DNA from 2 places in the Streptomyces thermocarboxydovorans genome. Region 1 is predicted to be linked to the other one. Evidence: riboswitches for the same ligand, from Rfam matches in the RefSeq annotation. Region 1 holds a riboswitch; the other holds the start of a gene.

Region 1 (7,479 bases):
CGGGTAGACGAACATGTTGAGCGGCATGTCCTCCTGGAACCGCTTGCTCAGCAGGAAGTCGAGCAGCGCCTTGCCGCCCTCGGGGTTCCTGGCGTTGTTCAGCAGCCCGGCGTACTCGACCTGGCGGAAGCAGGTGCCCTCGGCGACACCGGTCGGCGCGGTCTTCGGCTTGGACTTGGCGTAGACGACCTCGGCGGGCGGGGAGGAGGCGTAGGACACCACCAGCGGCCGGTCGGCCCCGGCCTCCTTGCCGCCGGCGGAACCGGAGAACTCCTCGTAGTAGGCCTGCTCCCAGCCGTCGACCACCTTCACCCCGTTGGCCTTGAGCTTCTTCCAGTAGTCCTGCCAGCCTCCCCCACGCTCGGCCTCGCTCGCGCGGGAGGTGCCCCCATCGCCGTACTTCGCGGCGGTGCCGAGCAGGAAGCCCAGGCCGGGTGACGAGGTCGAGGCGTTCTCCGTGACCAGCAGGTTCTTGTACTCCGGCTTGATCAGATCATCGAACGTCTTCGGCGGGGTCAGCTTCTTCTTCTCGAACCACTGCTTGTCGTAGTTGACGCAGATGTCGCCGGTGTCGACGGGCGTGACCCGGTGCTTGTCCTCGTCGGCCCGGTACTCGGGCCGTATCGCATCGGAGCCCTTGGCCTCGTACGACTGGAACAGCCCGTTGTCGAGGGCGCGGGACAGCAGGGTGTTGTCGACGCCGAAGAAGACGTCGCCCTGCGGATTGTCCTTGGTCAGGATCGCCTTGTTCACCGCCTGCCCGGCTTCGCCGTCCTTGAGGACCTTCAGCTGGTAGCCGGACTGCTTCTCGAAGGCGGCGACGACGTCCTTGGACACGGCCCACGAGTCGTGGCTGACCAGCGTCACGGTCCTGGACCCGCCGGAGCCGGACCCCTGGTCGTCCCCTCCGGACGAGCCGCAGGCGGACAAGGTGATCAGGCCGAGCCCGGCGACCAGAACCGTGGCCTTCTTGGTGATGCTCACTGAATTCCTCCTGGAGGGACCAGGAAGAGACGCGGCCCTGCCCGGGACACCGGTGGCGTCCCGGGCAGGGTGCAACAGCTTGAGTGGTGACCGATCTCCCTACCCAGAATGACCTGGGCCAGGTTCGGAGGGTCTGCGGCCGGTGCCGCACTCTCAGCGCTGTGGCGCTCCCCTGTCGGATGTTTCTTACGTATGACGTTACGCAGGATATGAAGTTGTCGTGCCTGTGCTGACGCGAGTCACATTACCTCTCGCTCGCGGCGAGCTGACCACACGCCCCGTCGATCTCCTGGCCACGGGTGTCCCGGATGGTCACCGGCACACCGTGCGCGGCGATCGCCTCCACGAACGCCTTCTCGTCCTCCGGCCGGGAGGCGGTCCACTTGGAGCCCGGGGTCGGGTTCAGCGGGATGAGGTTCACATGCACCGGCCGCCCCTTCAGCAGCCGGCCGAGCCGGTCGCCCCGCCACGCCTGGTCATTGATGTCCCGGATCAGCGCGTACTCGATCGACAGCCGCCGCCCGGACTTGGCGCTGTACTCGAAGCCCGCGTCGAGCACCTCGCGCACCTTCCAGCGCGTGTTCACGGGGACCAGGGTGTCGCGCAGCTCGTCGTCCGGGGCGTGCAGCGAGATGGCGAGCCGGCACTTGAAGCCCTCGTCGGCGAAGCGGTGGATGGCCGGCACCAGCCCCACCGTCGACACGGTGATCCCGCGCTGCGACAGCCCGAGCCCGTCCGGCTCCGGGTCGGTGAGCCGGCGGATGGCGCCGACGACCCGCTTGTAGTTGGCGAGCGGCTCACCCATGCCCATGAACACGATGTTGCTGAGCCGCGCGGGCCCGCCCGGGACCTCGCCGTCCCTCAGCGCCCGCATCCCGTCGACGATCTGGTGCACGATCTCGGCCGTGGACAGGTTCCGGTCCAGCCCCGCCTGCCCCGTGGCGCAGAACGGGCAGTTCATGCCGCACCCGGCCTGCGAGCTGATGCACATGGTCACCCGGTCCGGGTACCGCATCAGCACGGACTCCACGAGCGTCCCGTCGAACAGCTTCCACAGCGTCTTGCGGGTGGCGCCCTGGTCCGTCGACAGATGCCGCACCACGGTCATCAGCTCCGGCAGCAGCGCCTCGCGCAGCGGCTCGCGGGACGCGGCCGGGATGTCCGTCCACTGCTCCGGATCGTGCGCGTAGCGCGCGAAGTAGTGCTTCGACAGCTGCTTGGCTCGGAACGGCTTCTCACCGACCGCGACGACCGCCTCCTTGCGCTCGGCGGGCGTGAGATCGGCAAGATGCCGCGGCGGCAGCTTCGCTCCGCGCGGCGCGACAAAGGTGAGTTCTCCGGGCTTAGGCATGGCCGTACCAGTGTCGCAGATCGACTTGGGTGACCTGCGGGTGTCGGCTGCCACGACTGTGGGTCGAGGCCCACTCCCACGAATCCCCCGAAACGCCCCCACACTGCGAGTGTCGTAGGTCACACACATTGCCCGGCCGTCTACGGGCGGGGGCTTGGGCTCGAGGACAGGAGTCGTCGACACACGGGTGCGCGGTCGTTCGCAATTCATATTCCTCCTGGGGCAGGTGAACAGCTGATCGACGTGCAGCGGTGTTCGGGCGAGAGGAGAATTTATGGGAGAGCGGATGCCCGGTCCCCGGCATTCTGCTGGCAGGGAGGTCACTCATGATGCCCATGGAGGAGCCTCGCTGGCTGGTCACCACTGTGGTGCGCGGAGAATGGACCATAGCCACTGCCAAGGCCGCTGCGACGAAAAGAGGGTGTCGCTTTGAAGGCGACAAAGCGGTAAAGGGGCCGGCTCACTTACGGCACATCTACGAAGGGCTCGTACAGAACGTGGCGGCGATCAAGAAGCTCGCCGCCGAATGGGAGAACAAGGGGCATCTCTGGCGGGCACGGAGGTCGACGGAGTACGCGGATGTGGCGATCAGCAATCTGCACGCGGCGGATGCCCATCTCATACAACTCCTGCCGTCCAGACTGCTGAAGGGCGAGATACCCAGAGTCCTCAGCATCGTGCGGGACTATTTGCCACCCGATGACGAGCGGCGCCGGAGGCTGAAGGAGAAGTTCTCCGGAAGGACGAAGGTCCGATGCCTGACCGGCACGGACCGGACTCAGATTTCCTCGGCACTTCGCGGCGCTTATGTGGCGAATGGATATGAGCGGGGAAGAGTCAGGACGTTCTACAGCATCCTTCTGCGCACTTCCCTGACCTTGCTGGCCATAGCCCTGGTGCTGGCCGTTCTGAACATAGTCGTCGGACCGACAATGCTGACGTGCTTCGACGCGGCCGGGACTCGCCCGGTATGCCCGTTGGGTGCCGACGAGAACAGGTACGACGTTCTCCTCATCGAATTCGTGGGCGGCAGCGCAGCGATGATCGGGGCTGTGCAGACGATCTCCAGAATGCAGCGGATCGAGGACCCGTACGCCCTGCACGTCGCGCAGGCCCTCATCAAAGTGTCCCTGGGGACTCTTACGGCCGTTTTCGGGCTCCTGCTGATTTACACCCTTCCCAGAGTCATCATCACGGACTCGTGGAACATCCTCGCGGCCGCGACGGTGTTCGGATACGGGCAGGAACTCTTCACGCACTTCGTCGACAAGAAGGCCGATGCGCTCCGCAGGGCCGCCCTTCCCCGAGCAGCCACACAGCTCCCCAGCGAAGGATCCGATCCGCCCCGCGGGCAGACCTGACAGGTCATGCCCGGCGCACCCCGCCCACCGGAGTGAGTGCTCACTCATTGACGGAGTGAGCACTCACTCCGTACTCGGGTGCCGAGCCGCCCGGGTAGCGGTCGGCGCGGATACGTGCGAGCGAGGGCCCGGACAGCAGACGAGTGAGGGCCCGGACAGCAGACAGCAGTGAGCCCCCGCCCTGATTCGATTCGGGCGGGGGCTCGACCGCGCGGCGTCAGCTGCCCACGAAGACCACCAGCAGGAGCCAGACCACCGGGGCCGTCGGCAGGAGGGAGTCCAGACGGTCCATGATGCCGCCGTGGCCGGGCAGGAGGGTGCCCATGTCCTTGATGCCGAGGTCCCGTTTGATCATGGACTCGCCGAGGTCGCCCAGAGTGGCGCTGGCGGCGACCGCGAGGCCCAGCAGCAGGCCCTGCCACCAGGTGCCGTCGTCGATCAGGAACTGCATGCACAGCGCGCCCACGACCATCGCGAAGGCGACCGCGCCCAGCAGACCCTCGCGGGTCTTGCCGGGGCTGATCCGCGGGGCGAGCTTGTGCTTGCCGAAGCGCCAGCCGACCGCGTAGGCACCGGTGTCGCTGACCACGGTGAGCAGCAGGAAGGTCAGCACGCGCCAGGGGCCGTCGTCCGCGGTGAGCATCATGGCGACGAACGTGGCGAGGAACGGCACGTAGAACGCGGCGAACACGCCCGCGGTGACGTCCTTGAGGTAGCCCTCGGGCGGCTGCGTCATCCGCCAGACCAGCACGGCCAGCGCGGTGAGCGCCATGGCGGTCCAGGCGCCCTCGGCGCCCCGGACGTATCCGGAGATCACCATGGCGGCGCCGCCGAGGGCGAGGGGCACCAGCGGCGCCTTGACGCCCTTGCGCTCCTCCAGCCGCTTGGTCAGCTCCCACAGGCCCACCACCACGGCCACCGCGATGACACCGACGAAGACGGCCTTCACCACGAACAGCGACGCGACGATCACGGCGCCGAGACCGACGCCGACCCCTATCGCCGCGCCCAGGTCGCGCCCGGCGCTCTTCTTCTGCGGCGGGGGCGCCGGCTGCGGGGCGTCGGACATGGGCTCCGGATTCTGCGGCACCTCCCCGGTGCGGGAGCGCGCCTGCGTCGTCTCGTCTCGGAACAGGGGGCCGCTCAGCCGAGTGGCCCCCAGTTCCGCATCCTGGTCTCCGCCGTGCACGGGCACGTCGGCCACGAAGGGCTGGGGGCGGGTCTGCTGCGCGTTGTGCGCATCGTACGCGGGACCCGCCGGGAGAGCCCCCTGGGCGGGCCCCTGGTCGGACGGCCCCCAGTACCCGGACCCGGTCTGCGGCGGCGTCCCCCAGGAAGAGTCGTTCATCAGACCTCGAGCAGCTCTGCTTCCTTGTGCTTCAGGAGCTCGTCCACCTGGGCGACGTACTTGTGGGTGGTGTCGTCCAGCTCCTTCTCCGCACGGCGGCCCTCGTCCTCGCCGATCTCGCCGTCCTTGACCATCTTGTCGATGGCGTCCTTGGCCTTGCGGCGCACCGAGCGGATGGACACCTTGGCGTCCTCGCCCTTGGCCTTGGCGACCTTGATGTACTCGCGGCGGCGCTCCTCGGTCAGCTCGGGGAACACCACCCGGATGATGTTGCCGTCGTTGCTCGGGTTGACGCCGAGGTCCGAGTCGCGGATCGCCTGCTCGATGTTGCGCAGCGCGCTCTTGTCGAAGGGCGTCACCACGGCCATGCGCGGCTCGGGCACGGAGAACGAGGCCAGCTGGTTGATCGGCGTCGGTGCACCGTAGTAGTCGGCCACGATCTTGTTGAACATCGCCGGGTGCGCACGACCGGTGCGGATCGCGGCGAAGTCCTCCTTGGCGACCACGACGGCCTTCTCCATCTTCTCCTCGGCCTCGAGGAGGGTCTCTTCGATCACCACTTGCTCCTGCGTGTCTTGAGTAGGCCCGGCTGCGGTTCCGTTGTCTCGGCGGCGGCCGGCTGCGTCGCGTCTTCTTTCTGCACGGTTCCCGACCGGCGGGCCATTGTCCACCCCCGGTCGGAGTGATCAGCCGCGGCTGACCTGGTCACCCACCAGCGTGCCGATCTTCTCACCCTTGACCGCGCGCGCGATATTGCCCTCCGCGAGCAGTTCGAAGACGACGATCGGGAGATTGTTGTCGCGGCACAGGGTGACCGCCGTGGCGTCGGCGACCTTCAGGTCGCGCGTGATGACCTCCCCGTAGCCGAGGTGGTCGAACTTGACCGCGTCGGGGTTGGTTTTCGGGTCGGAGTCGTACACCCCGTCCACGCCGTTCTTGCCCATGAGCAGCGCCTCGGCGTCGATCTCCAGGGCCCGCTGGGCGGCGGTGGTGTCGGTGGAGAAGTACGGCATGCCCATACCGGCGCCGAAGATGACCACGCGGCCCTTCTCCAGGTGCCGGACGGCGCGCAGCGGGATGTAGGGCTCGGCGACCTGCCCCATGGTGATCGCGGTCTGCACCCGGCAGTCCACGCCCTCCTTCTCCAGGAAGTCCTGGAGGGCGAGGCAGTTCATCACGGTGCCGAGCATGCCCATGTAGTCGGAGCGGGCGCGGTCCATGCCGCGCACCTGGAGTTCGGCGCCGCGGAAGAAGTTTCCGCCGCCGATGACGATCGCGATCTGTGCGCCGTCCCGGACTACGGCAGCGATCTCGCGTGCGATGGCGTGCACCACGTCGGGGTCGACGCCCAGTCCCCCGCCACCGGAGAACGCCTCTCCGGACAGCTTCAGCAGAAACCGGCCGCGTACTTTGCCGTCGTCGCTCTTCTCAGCCTTGATGGTCATGGTCGGATTCCGCCTCTTTCACGTGTTGCACATACAAGGAGGCCATTGCCGGTCAGGGTTTCGTATCCCGTGCGGCAATGGCCTCCTCGTCAGATCTGCTGTCGTCCCGCACGCGCAGGTGCGTGACGCCGTGTCCGGACGACTGCTGTCGACCCTATCGGGGCCGAGCGCCCGTCGCGGTACGGACTCAGATGCCGACCTTGATGCGCGTGAAGCGCTTCAGGGTGACACCGGCCTCGTCCAGAACCTTCTGGACGGACTTCTTGTTGTCCAGCGCGTAGGGCTGGCCGAGCAGCGTCGCGTCCTTGAAGAAGCCGTTGAGGCGACCCTCGACGATCTTCGGCACGGCGGCCTCGGGCTTGCCCTCGGCGCGGGTGGTCTCCTCGGCGATGCGGCGCTCGGCCTCGACGACCTCGGCCGGCACGTCCTCCTTGGAGAGGTACTTCGGCGCGAACGCGGCGATGTGCTGGGCGATGCCCTTGGCGACCTCGGGGTTCGGCTTGTCGAACTCGACGAGTACACCGATCTGCGGCGGCAGGTCGGGCATGGTGCGGTGCATGTACGCGGTGACGTAGCCGTCGGAGAACTGCGCGAAGCGGTCCAGGACGATCTTCTCGCCCAGGTTGGCGTTGGCCTCGTCCACGAACGCCTGGACGGTCTTGCCGGGCTCGATCTCGGAGGCGAGCAGGGCCTCGATGTCCGCCGGGGAGGTCTTCGCCACGTGCTCGGCGATGGCGTTGGCCACGGCCAGGAACTTCTCGCCCTTGGCGACGAAGTCCGTCTCGCACTTCAGCTCGACGAGGACGCCGGAGGAGTTGTCGTCGGCGATGATCGAGACCACGGCGCCGTTCTCGGCGGAGCGGCCCTCGCGCTTGGCGACGCCCTTCTGGCCCTTGATGCGGAGCGCCTCGACGGCCTTCTCGATGTTGCCCTCGGCCTCGTCCAGCGCCTTCTTGCAGTCCATCATGCCGGCGCCGGTGAGCTCCCGGA
Region 2 (7,479 bases), on a different contig from region 1:
ATTCCAGAGGTTCCGCTCGCCCTTCGGCGTCTTGGGCGCGTAGAACTCGAACGAATAGGTCGTCTTTCCCGTCGCGAGCATCTCGCGCACGGTTCGCGCGTGATCCGTTCTGACGGATGCGGTGCCGAGGGCCATACTCGCAGGTTAACCAGGGGGCGGCGGTCCCCCAACCAAATGCGGGAGATTTGTCTGAATTGTCGACTTGTTGTCCACTCCTTGGACGCACCTGAGACGACACGGCTCGATCTGGTGCTCGATCTGGCGCTCGATCAGTGGTCCTGCGCCTGCCGCACGCGGCGGGCCAGCTCGGCGGCCGCGGCGCCGGGATCGTCCGCCTCGGTGATGGCCCGGACGACGACGATCCGGCGGGCTCCGGCGTCCAGCACCTGGTCGAGATTGGTGAGGTCGATGCCGCCGATGGCGAACCAGGGGCGTTCGGTGTCCAGGGCGGCGGCGTAGCGGACCAGGCCGAGGCCGGGGGCGGGCCGGCCGGGCTTGGTCGGGGTGGGCCAGCAGGGGCCGGTGCAGAAGTAGTCGACGCCGTCCTGGACGGCGGCCGCGGCGGCCTCCGCCTCGGCGTGGGTGGAGCGGCCGATGAGGACGTCCGGGCCGAGGATCGCCCGCGCGGCGGGGACGGGCAGGTCGCCCTGGCCGAGGTGGAGGACGTCGGCGCCGGCGGCGTGGGCGACGTCCGCGCGGTCGTTGACCGCGAGCAGCTTGCCGTGCCGGGCGCAGGCCTCGGCGAGGACGGCGAGGTGCTCCAGCTCCTCGGCGGCTTCCATGCCCTTCTCCCTGAGCTGCAGGATGTCGACACCGGCGGCCAGGACGGCGTCCGCGAACTCCGCGAGATCGCGCTGGCGCTTGCGGGCGTCGGTGCAGAGGTAGAGCCGGGCGTCGGCGAGCCTGGCCCGGGTGGTGGCGGCGGCGTCGGACATGCGGGAGTCCCCCAAGGTGTCGGTCGGGCGTCGGTACCCGTCGCGGTCGGGCCGGTGCGAGCGGGCTGTGCGGACGACCACGGTACGAGGTCGGTGGCGGGCCGGCTCGGGGCGGCCGGAGACGAGCACAGGAAGGGGTTGCCGGAGGCGGTCACGGGCGGGCCGCCGGAGACGGGCACGGGCGTCACGGGCGGGCTGCCGGAGACGGGCACGGGCGTGCCGCCGGAGGCGGTCACGGGCGGGCCGCCGGAGACGGGTCACGGGCGTGCGTGCCGCCGGAGACAACGGCGGACGGGCGGCCGGAGACGGGCACAGGAACGGCCCGCCGGAGGCGGCACAGGAAGGGCTGGGGCCGCCGCCCCTCGGCGGAATGCGGCGGCCGTCTCGCTCCGGCGTCCGGCGCCGGCCGTTTCCGGGGACGCCGGACGGGCTGTCCGTGGGGCTCTCGGGGTCCGTGCGATCAGACCGCGAGGGCCTGGGCGCGGCGCTTCACCTCCGTACCGCGGTTCTCGCGCAGGGCCTGCGCGGGCGTGCCCGGCAGGGACGGGTCGGGAGTGAACAGCCACTCCAGCATCTCTTCGACCGTGAAGCCGTCGTCCCGAAGGAGCGTCAGGGTGCCGGAGAGGCCCTTGACGACCTTGTCCCCGTCGATGAAGTCGGCGGGCACGTGCAGCGCGCGGTTCTCACCCCGGCGCACGGCGATGAGCTGGCCCTCCTTGACCAGCTGCCGGACGCGGGTCACCTCGACGCCGAGCTTCTCGGCGATGTCGGGCAGGGTGAGCCAGGCGGGGACGAGAGCATCGATCTTTGCGTCAATCTCGGTCACGGGACAAGCGTGCCATCTGCCACTGACAGTCGGAAGCGGGCCTGGTCCACCTGCGCGAACGCGTCGCAGTGCCGACAGTCAGGCCGTCGCCGACTTCAGGGGGCGGGCCGGGTCGGCGACCAGGTCCGGGTCCAGCCGCGCGCCCGCCTCGATCAGCCGGCGCCCCTGGGTCAGGTCGCGGGGGCGGCCCACCGCCAGCAGCGCCACCAGGCGGGACTCCCGCAGCCAGCACACCGTCCACGCCGGGCCGTTCGGATCGCCGCGCCACACGGTGCGGTCGGCGTCCGCGTGATGACCGGCGTACTGCACGAAACGCCCGAACTGCTCGGACCAGAAGTACGGCACCGGGTCGTACACCGCCGGGGGCTCACCGGTTGCCGCGCCGAGGATGTTGGCGGCGACCGTGCGCGACCCCTGCAGCGCGTTGTCCCAGTGGTGGACCAGCAGCCGCTTGCCGTAGCGGCCGGAGGGGAAGGAGGCGCAGTCGCCGACCGCGTACACATCGGGCAGCGAGGTCGCCAGGGTGCGGTCGGCGAGGACGTCGCCGTGCTCCCCGAGGGCGATCCCGGACCCGGCCAGCCAGCCGGTGGCCGGACGGGCCCCGATGCCGACCACCACGGCGCCCGCGGGCAGCCGCGAGCCGTCCTCCAGCACCACCACCGTGCCGGGCTCTACCCGCTCCACCCGCGCCCTGGTGCGCAGCTCGACGCGCGCCTCGGCGTACCAGGCGGCCATCGGGGCGGCCACCTCGGCGGGCAGCGCCTCGGCGAGCGGCCGGCCGGCGGCCTCGACGACGGTGACCGCGCAGCCCGCCTCGCGCGCCGCCGTGGCGAACTCGGCGCCGATCCAGCCGGCCCCGGCCACCACGATGTCGTGCTGCCGGGCCAGCACCGGGCGCAACCGCTCGGCGTCGTCGAGGGTGCGCAGCAGATGCACTCCGGGCACCCCGTCCGCGCCGGGCAGCCGGACCGGCTCCGCCCCGGTGGCGATCACCAGGACGTCGTACGGGACGGTCCCGGCCTCGGTGTCCAGTTCGTGCTCGCCGGGGCGCAGGCCGAACACCTCGCAGCCGAGGCGCAGTTCGATGCCGAGCCCCTCGAAGTCGACGTCGAGGGCGGAGTCCTCGGCCTTGCCGAGCAGGACGGCCTTGGACAACGGCGGCCGGTCGTAGGGCTGGTGGGACTCGGCGCCGAGCAGGGTGACGGTGCCGGCGTAGCCCTGCTCGCGCAGGGCGACCGCGGTCTGCACCCCGGCCATGCCCGCTCCGGCCACCACCACCCGCCCGGGCCCGGACGGCTGAGAACCCTGCGTCTGCTCGCTCACCTGATCACCATAGACCGGTGACGGGTATCGCTTACCTGCGAATGGGCTACGCGACAACCCCGTTACCAGGGATGAAGCACTCGTCGTATGTCGTTGTCTGTCGTCGCCGGCCACCCTCGGACGGCCCACGGACGGCCCAGCGGCGGCTGCATCTAGGGATTGATGCAGTAAGACCAGAAGGAGAACTCGCAGACCCCAGGCGCCAGGTCTCTGCACTCGAGGTGAACGTCGCACCCTTCCCTTTCGGTCGGCTCTTCAGCAAGGAATTGCCGACTTATCCCGAAGCTCTCGAAAACTTCGAAGATCTGCGTCAAGGGAAGGGACATCAGCGGCTTGTAGTTTCCGGACACCATTCCGCCATTGCGAAAGGCCAGGCTGTCGAGGAATTCTTTGAAGTCCTCATAACTGAGGTTTGACAGTGGGTGCTGACGGCTTGCACGCAGGCGCTCGACGTCCTCGGCGGTGCGAGCGAACCAGTCGTCTTCGCCCGCCAGCAGGGCGGCGTACTCCTTTTCGTTCTTCGCCAGCCGACTTCGCTCGATCTCCATGGACTTCATATTGTTTCGCCCTCTCGCGAATCCAGTCAGAGTTCCGTTGGACGTCGTCAGGGAACCGCACATGACCAGTCACCTCAGCGGCGGAGGGGATTTGATCGTTGAAGAGATCGCAGATACTTGCGCCAGGGGCCCATTGGCTCGCACCATACCTAAATACCATTGTCGGCGACGCTGCGCGGACCCGCATCCTGAATCGCATTTCTGTCGGGTGCGGTCTCCTGGGTCATTCATGCGGGTCAGCTGTTACGGCACAACTGCACTGGTCCGGGGGTGCAAACTCCAGGAGGCGCGAACGGCCGTCCATGGCCCCACGGAGGCGCTGTGATGCGGCAGTTCGCGTCCCCCTAGCTCCCTCTGGCTCCCTGCGCGCGTGCGCGTAGGGCCCACCGCCAGGAAACCGTCCGCAAGCTCCTCTGTGGTGTCCCTCCGCCGCCCCTGCGCTCCCCGCCCGGGCTCGCGGAGGCTCCCTTACGGCTGCGATCGGGCGGGGGCTAGGGTGGCGGGTGAAGCACTCGCGGGAGCCCGGACGCACCGGGCTGAGAGGGAGGCTGGCGGCCTCCGACCGTACGAACCTGATCCGGGTCATGCCGGCGAAGGGAGGGGCTGGACGCCCATGTCGCCCACGCGTACGTCCGACGTCCTCGTCATCGGGGGCGGTGTCATCGGTCTGGTCACGGCCTGGCGGGCCGCGCAGCGCGGTCTGTCGGTCACCGTGCTCGACCCCGAGCCGGGCGGCGGAGCCGCCCAGGTGGCCGCCGGGATGCTGGCCGCCGTCACCGAGCTGCACTACGGCGAGGAGACGCTGCTCGGCCTGAATCTCGCCTCGGCCCGCCGCTATCCGGCCTTCGTCGCCGAGCTGGCCGAGGCCACCGGTCACGATCCCGGCTACCGCCGCTGCGGCACGCTCGCGGTGGCGCTGGACGCCGACGACCGGGCACACCTGCGGGAGCTGCACGCGCTGCAGCAGCGGTCGGGGCTGGACTCGCAGTGGCTGTCGGGGCGGGAGTGCCGGCGGCTGGAGCCGATGCTGGCACCGGGTGTGCGCGGCGGGCTGCGCGTCGACGGCGATCACCAGATCGACCCGCGGCGGCTGGCGGCCGCGCTGGTCACCGCCTGCGAGCGGGCGGGTGCGGTGCTGCACCGCGCCTGGGCCGAGCGGCTGGTCGTCACCGGCGGCCGGGCGGCCGGCGCGGTCACCGCGGACGGCACCGAGCTGAGCGCCGGGCAGGTGGTGCTGGCCGCGGGCAGCCTGAGCGGGCGGCTCGCGGGAGTGCCCGAGGAGGTGCTGCCCCCGGTGCGGCCGGTGAAGGGGCAGGTCCTGAGGCTGACCATGCCCGGCGGGCACGGCCCGTTCCTGAGCCGGACGGTGCGGGCGGTGGTGCGGGGCAGCCAGGTCTATCTGGTGCCGCGCGAGAGCGGCGAGCTGGTGATCGGAGCGACCAGCGAGGAGCTGGGCTGGGACACCACCGTCACCGCCGGCGGGGTGTACGAGCTGCTGCGGGACGCCCACGAGCTGGTGCCGGGCATCACCGAGCTGCCGCTCACCGAGACGCGGGCGGGGCTGCGGCCCGGCTCCCCCGACAACGCGCCGCTGCTCGGGCCGACGGACCTGGAGGGGCTGCTGCTGGCCACCGGCCACTACCGCAACGGAGTGCTGCTGACGCCGGTCACCGGGGACGTGATGGCGCACGTCCTGACCACCGGTGGGCTTCCCGAGGAGGCCCGGCCCTTCACGCCCCGGCGCTTCACCGCCGACGCAGTCAAGGAGCAGCCAGTCAGGGAGCAGCCCGCATGGACACACGCATGAGCACGAACCCGAGCACGGACACGAACCCGAGCACGAACCCGAGCACGGACACGAACCCGAGCACGAACCCGAGCACGGACACGAAGACGCGCACGCGCACGGACACCAAGCCGAAGACGAAGACCGGCACGAACCCGGCTCTCACCGTCTCGGTCAACGGCGAGACCCGCGAGGTGGCGCCCGGCACCCGGCTGGACGCCGTCGTGGCCTCGCTCACCGCGGCGCCCTCGGGGGTGGCCGCGGCCCTCAACGAGACCGTCGTCCCGCGTGCCCAGTGGGCCTCCACTCCCCTGTCCGAGGGGGACCGGGTGGAAGTCCTCACCGCCGTCCAGGGAGGCTGATCATGGCCGACGATCCACTCGTCCTCGGCGGTGCGTCCTTCACGTCCCGCCTGATCATGGGCACCGGAGGGGCGCCGAGCCTCGATGTGCTGGAGCGGGCGCTGGTGGCGTCCGGAACGGAGCTGACCACCGTCGCGATGCGGCGGGTGAACCCCTCGGTGCACGGATCCGTGCTGTCCGTGCTGCAGAAGCTGGGCATCCAGGTGCTGCCGAACACGGCCGGCTGCTTCACCGCCGGGGAGGCGGTGCTCACCGCGCGGCTGGCCCGGGAGGCGCTGGGCACCGATCTGATCAAGCTGGAGGTCATCGCCGACGAGCGGACCCTGCTGCCGGACCCGGTGGAGCTGCTGGACGCGGCGGAGACCCTGGTGGACGACGGGTTCACGGTGCTGCCGTACACCAACGACGATCCGGTGCTGGCCCGGAAGCTGGAGGACGTGGGCTGCGCCGCGGTGATGCCGCTGGGCTCCCCCATCGGGTCGGGGCTCGGCATCCGCAACCCGCACAACTTCGAGCTGATCGTGGAGCGGGCCGGGGTGCCGGTGATCCTGGACGCGGGCGCCGGTACGGCGTCGGACGCGGCGCTGGCGATGGAGCTGGGCTGTGCGGGGGTGATGCTGGCGTCCGCGGTGACCCGGGCCCAGGAGCCGGTGCTGATGGCCCAGGCGATGCGCAGCGCGGTGGAGGCGGGCAGGCTCGCGCGACTGGCCGGACGCATTCCGCGGCGGCGTTTCGCCGAGGCGTCCTCCCCGACCGAGGGGCTCGCGGCCCTGGATCCGGAGCGGCCCGCCTTCTGAGGGTCCGGGGCTGACGGATCCACAGCGCCCCCGGCCTCCGGCGGATCCTTGACGGCCCCGGCCTCCGGCGGATCCGTGACGCCCCCGGCCTCCGGCGGATCCGTGGCGGCCCCGGCCTCTGGCCGGTTTCGAGCGGCCCCGGCTTCCGGGGGATCCGGGGCGGCCCCGCCTGCCGGCGGGTTCCGGCGGGCGGCCGTCCGTGCCGCACGGATGTGCGAGACGCGTCACAGCTCCGCTGCAATAGGGCCCTGGACAGGGGTGAACGGGGTCTGGGGGCCGGTTGTGGCTCGTAGACTCCCTGCGTGGACACGACCCTTCAGGACCCTCTGGTCGGGCAGGTGCTCGACGGCCGGTATCGCGTCGACGCCCGGATCGCGGTCGGCGGGATGGCAACGGTCTACCGGGCCCTGGACACCCGCCTGGACCGGGTGCTCGCCGTCAAGGTGATGCACCCCTCCCTCGCCGCCGACGCCTCGTTCGTCGAGCGGTTCATCCGGGAGGCGAAGTCGGTCGCACGGCTGGCCCACCCCAATGTGGTGCAGGTCTTCGACCAGGGCACCGACGGGGCGTACGTCTACCTGGCGATGGAGTACATCGCCGGCTGCACCCTCCGGGACGTGCTGCGCGAGCGGGGCGCGCTCCAGCCGCGGGCCGCGCTGGACGTGCTGGAGCCGGTGCTGGCCGCGCTCGGCGCCGCGCACCGCGCCGGCTTCGTGCACCGGGACATGAAGCCGGAGAACGTCCTCATCGGCGACGACGGCCGGGTCAAGGTCGCCGACTTCGGTCTCGTACGTGCCGTGGACTCGGTGACCAACACCACCGGCACCGTCCTCGGCACGGTCTCCTACCTCGCGCCCGAGCAGATCGAGCACGGCACCGCCGATCCCCGGGTC

What was found. Region 1 has a riboswitch for thiamine pyrophosphate ahead of ABD198_RS18750 (thiamine ABC transporter substrate-binding protein). Riboswitches for the same ligand answer to the same signal wherever they lie in the genome.
Region 2: another riboswitch for thiamine pyrophosphate. It lies ahead of thiO (glycine oxidase ThiO); the one in region 1 lies ahead of ABD198_RS18750 (thiamine ABC transporter substrate-binding protein).

The regions. Positions count from the first base shown of each region.
Region 1 covers NZ_BAAAGU010000038.1:28,685-36,163, reverse strand. Annotated here, with positions in the region: gene ABD198_RS18750 (thiamine ABC transporter substrate-binding protein) at 1-984, opposite strand, end outside; TPP riboswitch at 1,063-1,168, opposite strand; gene rlmN (dual-specificity RNA methyltransferase RlmN) at 1,229-2,335, opposite strand; gene ABD198_RS18740 (hypothetical protein) at 2,662-3,696, shown strand; gene ABD198_RS18735 (phosphatidate cytidylyltransferase) at 3,914-5,044, opposite strand; gene frr (ribosome recycling factor) at 5,044-5,601, opposite strand; gene pyrH (UMP kinase) at 5,731-6,489, opposite strand; gene tsf (translation elongation factor Ts) at 6,677-7,479, opposite strand, start outside.
Region 2 covers NZ_BAAAGU010000027.1:67,684-75,162, reverse strand. Annotated here, with positions in the region: gene metF (methylenetetrahydrofolate reductase [NAD(P)H]) at 1-135, opposite strand, end outside; gene thiE (thiamine phosphate synthase) at 270-935, opposite strand; gene ABD198_RS14660 (Rv2175c family DNA-binding protein) at 1,396-1,761, opposite strand; gene ABD198_RS14655 (NAD(P)/FAD-dependent oxidoreductase) at 1,840-3,084, opposite strand; gene ABD198_RS14650 (hypothetical protein) at 3,237-3,632, opposite strand; TPP riboswitch at 4,146-4,257, shown strand; gene thiO (glycine oxidase ThiO) at 4,255-5,448, shown strand; partial or broken gene thiS (sulfur carrier protein ThiS) at 5,589-5,789, shown strand; gene ABD198_RS14635 (thiazole synthase) at 5,792-6,586, shown strand; gene pknB (Stk1 family PASTA domain-containing Ser/Thr kinase) at 6,889-7,479, shown strand, end outside.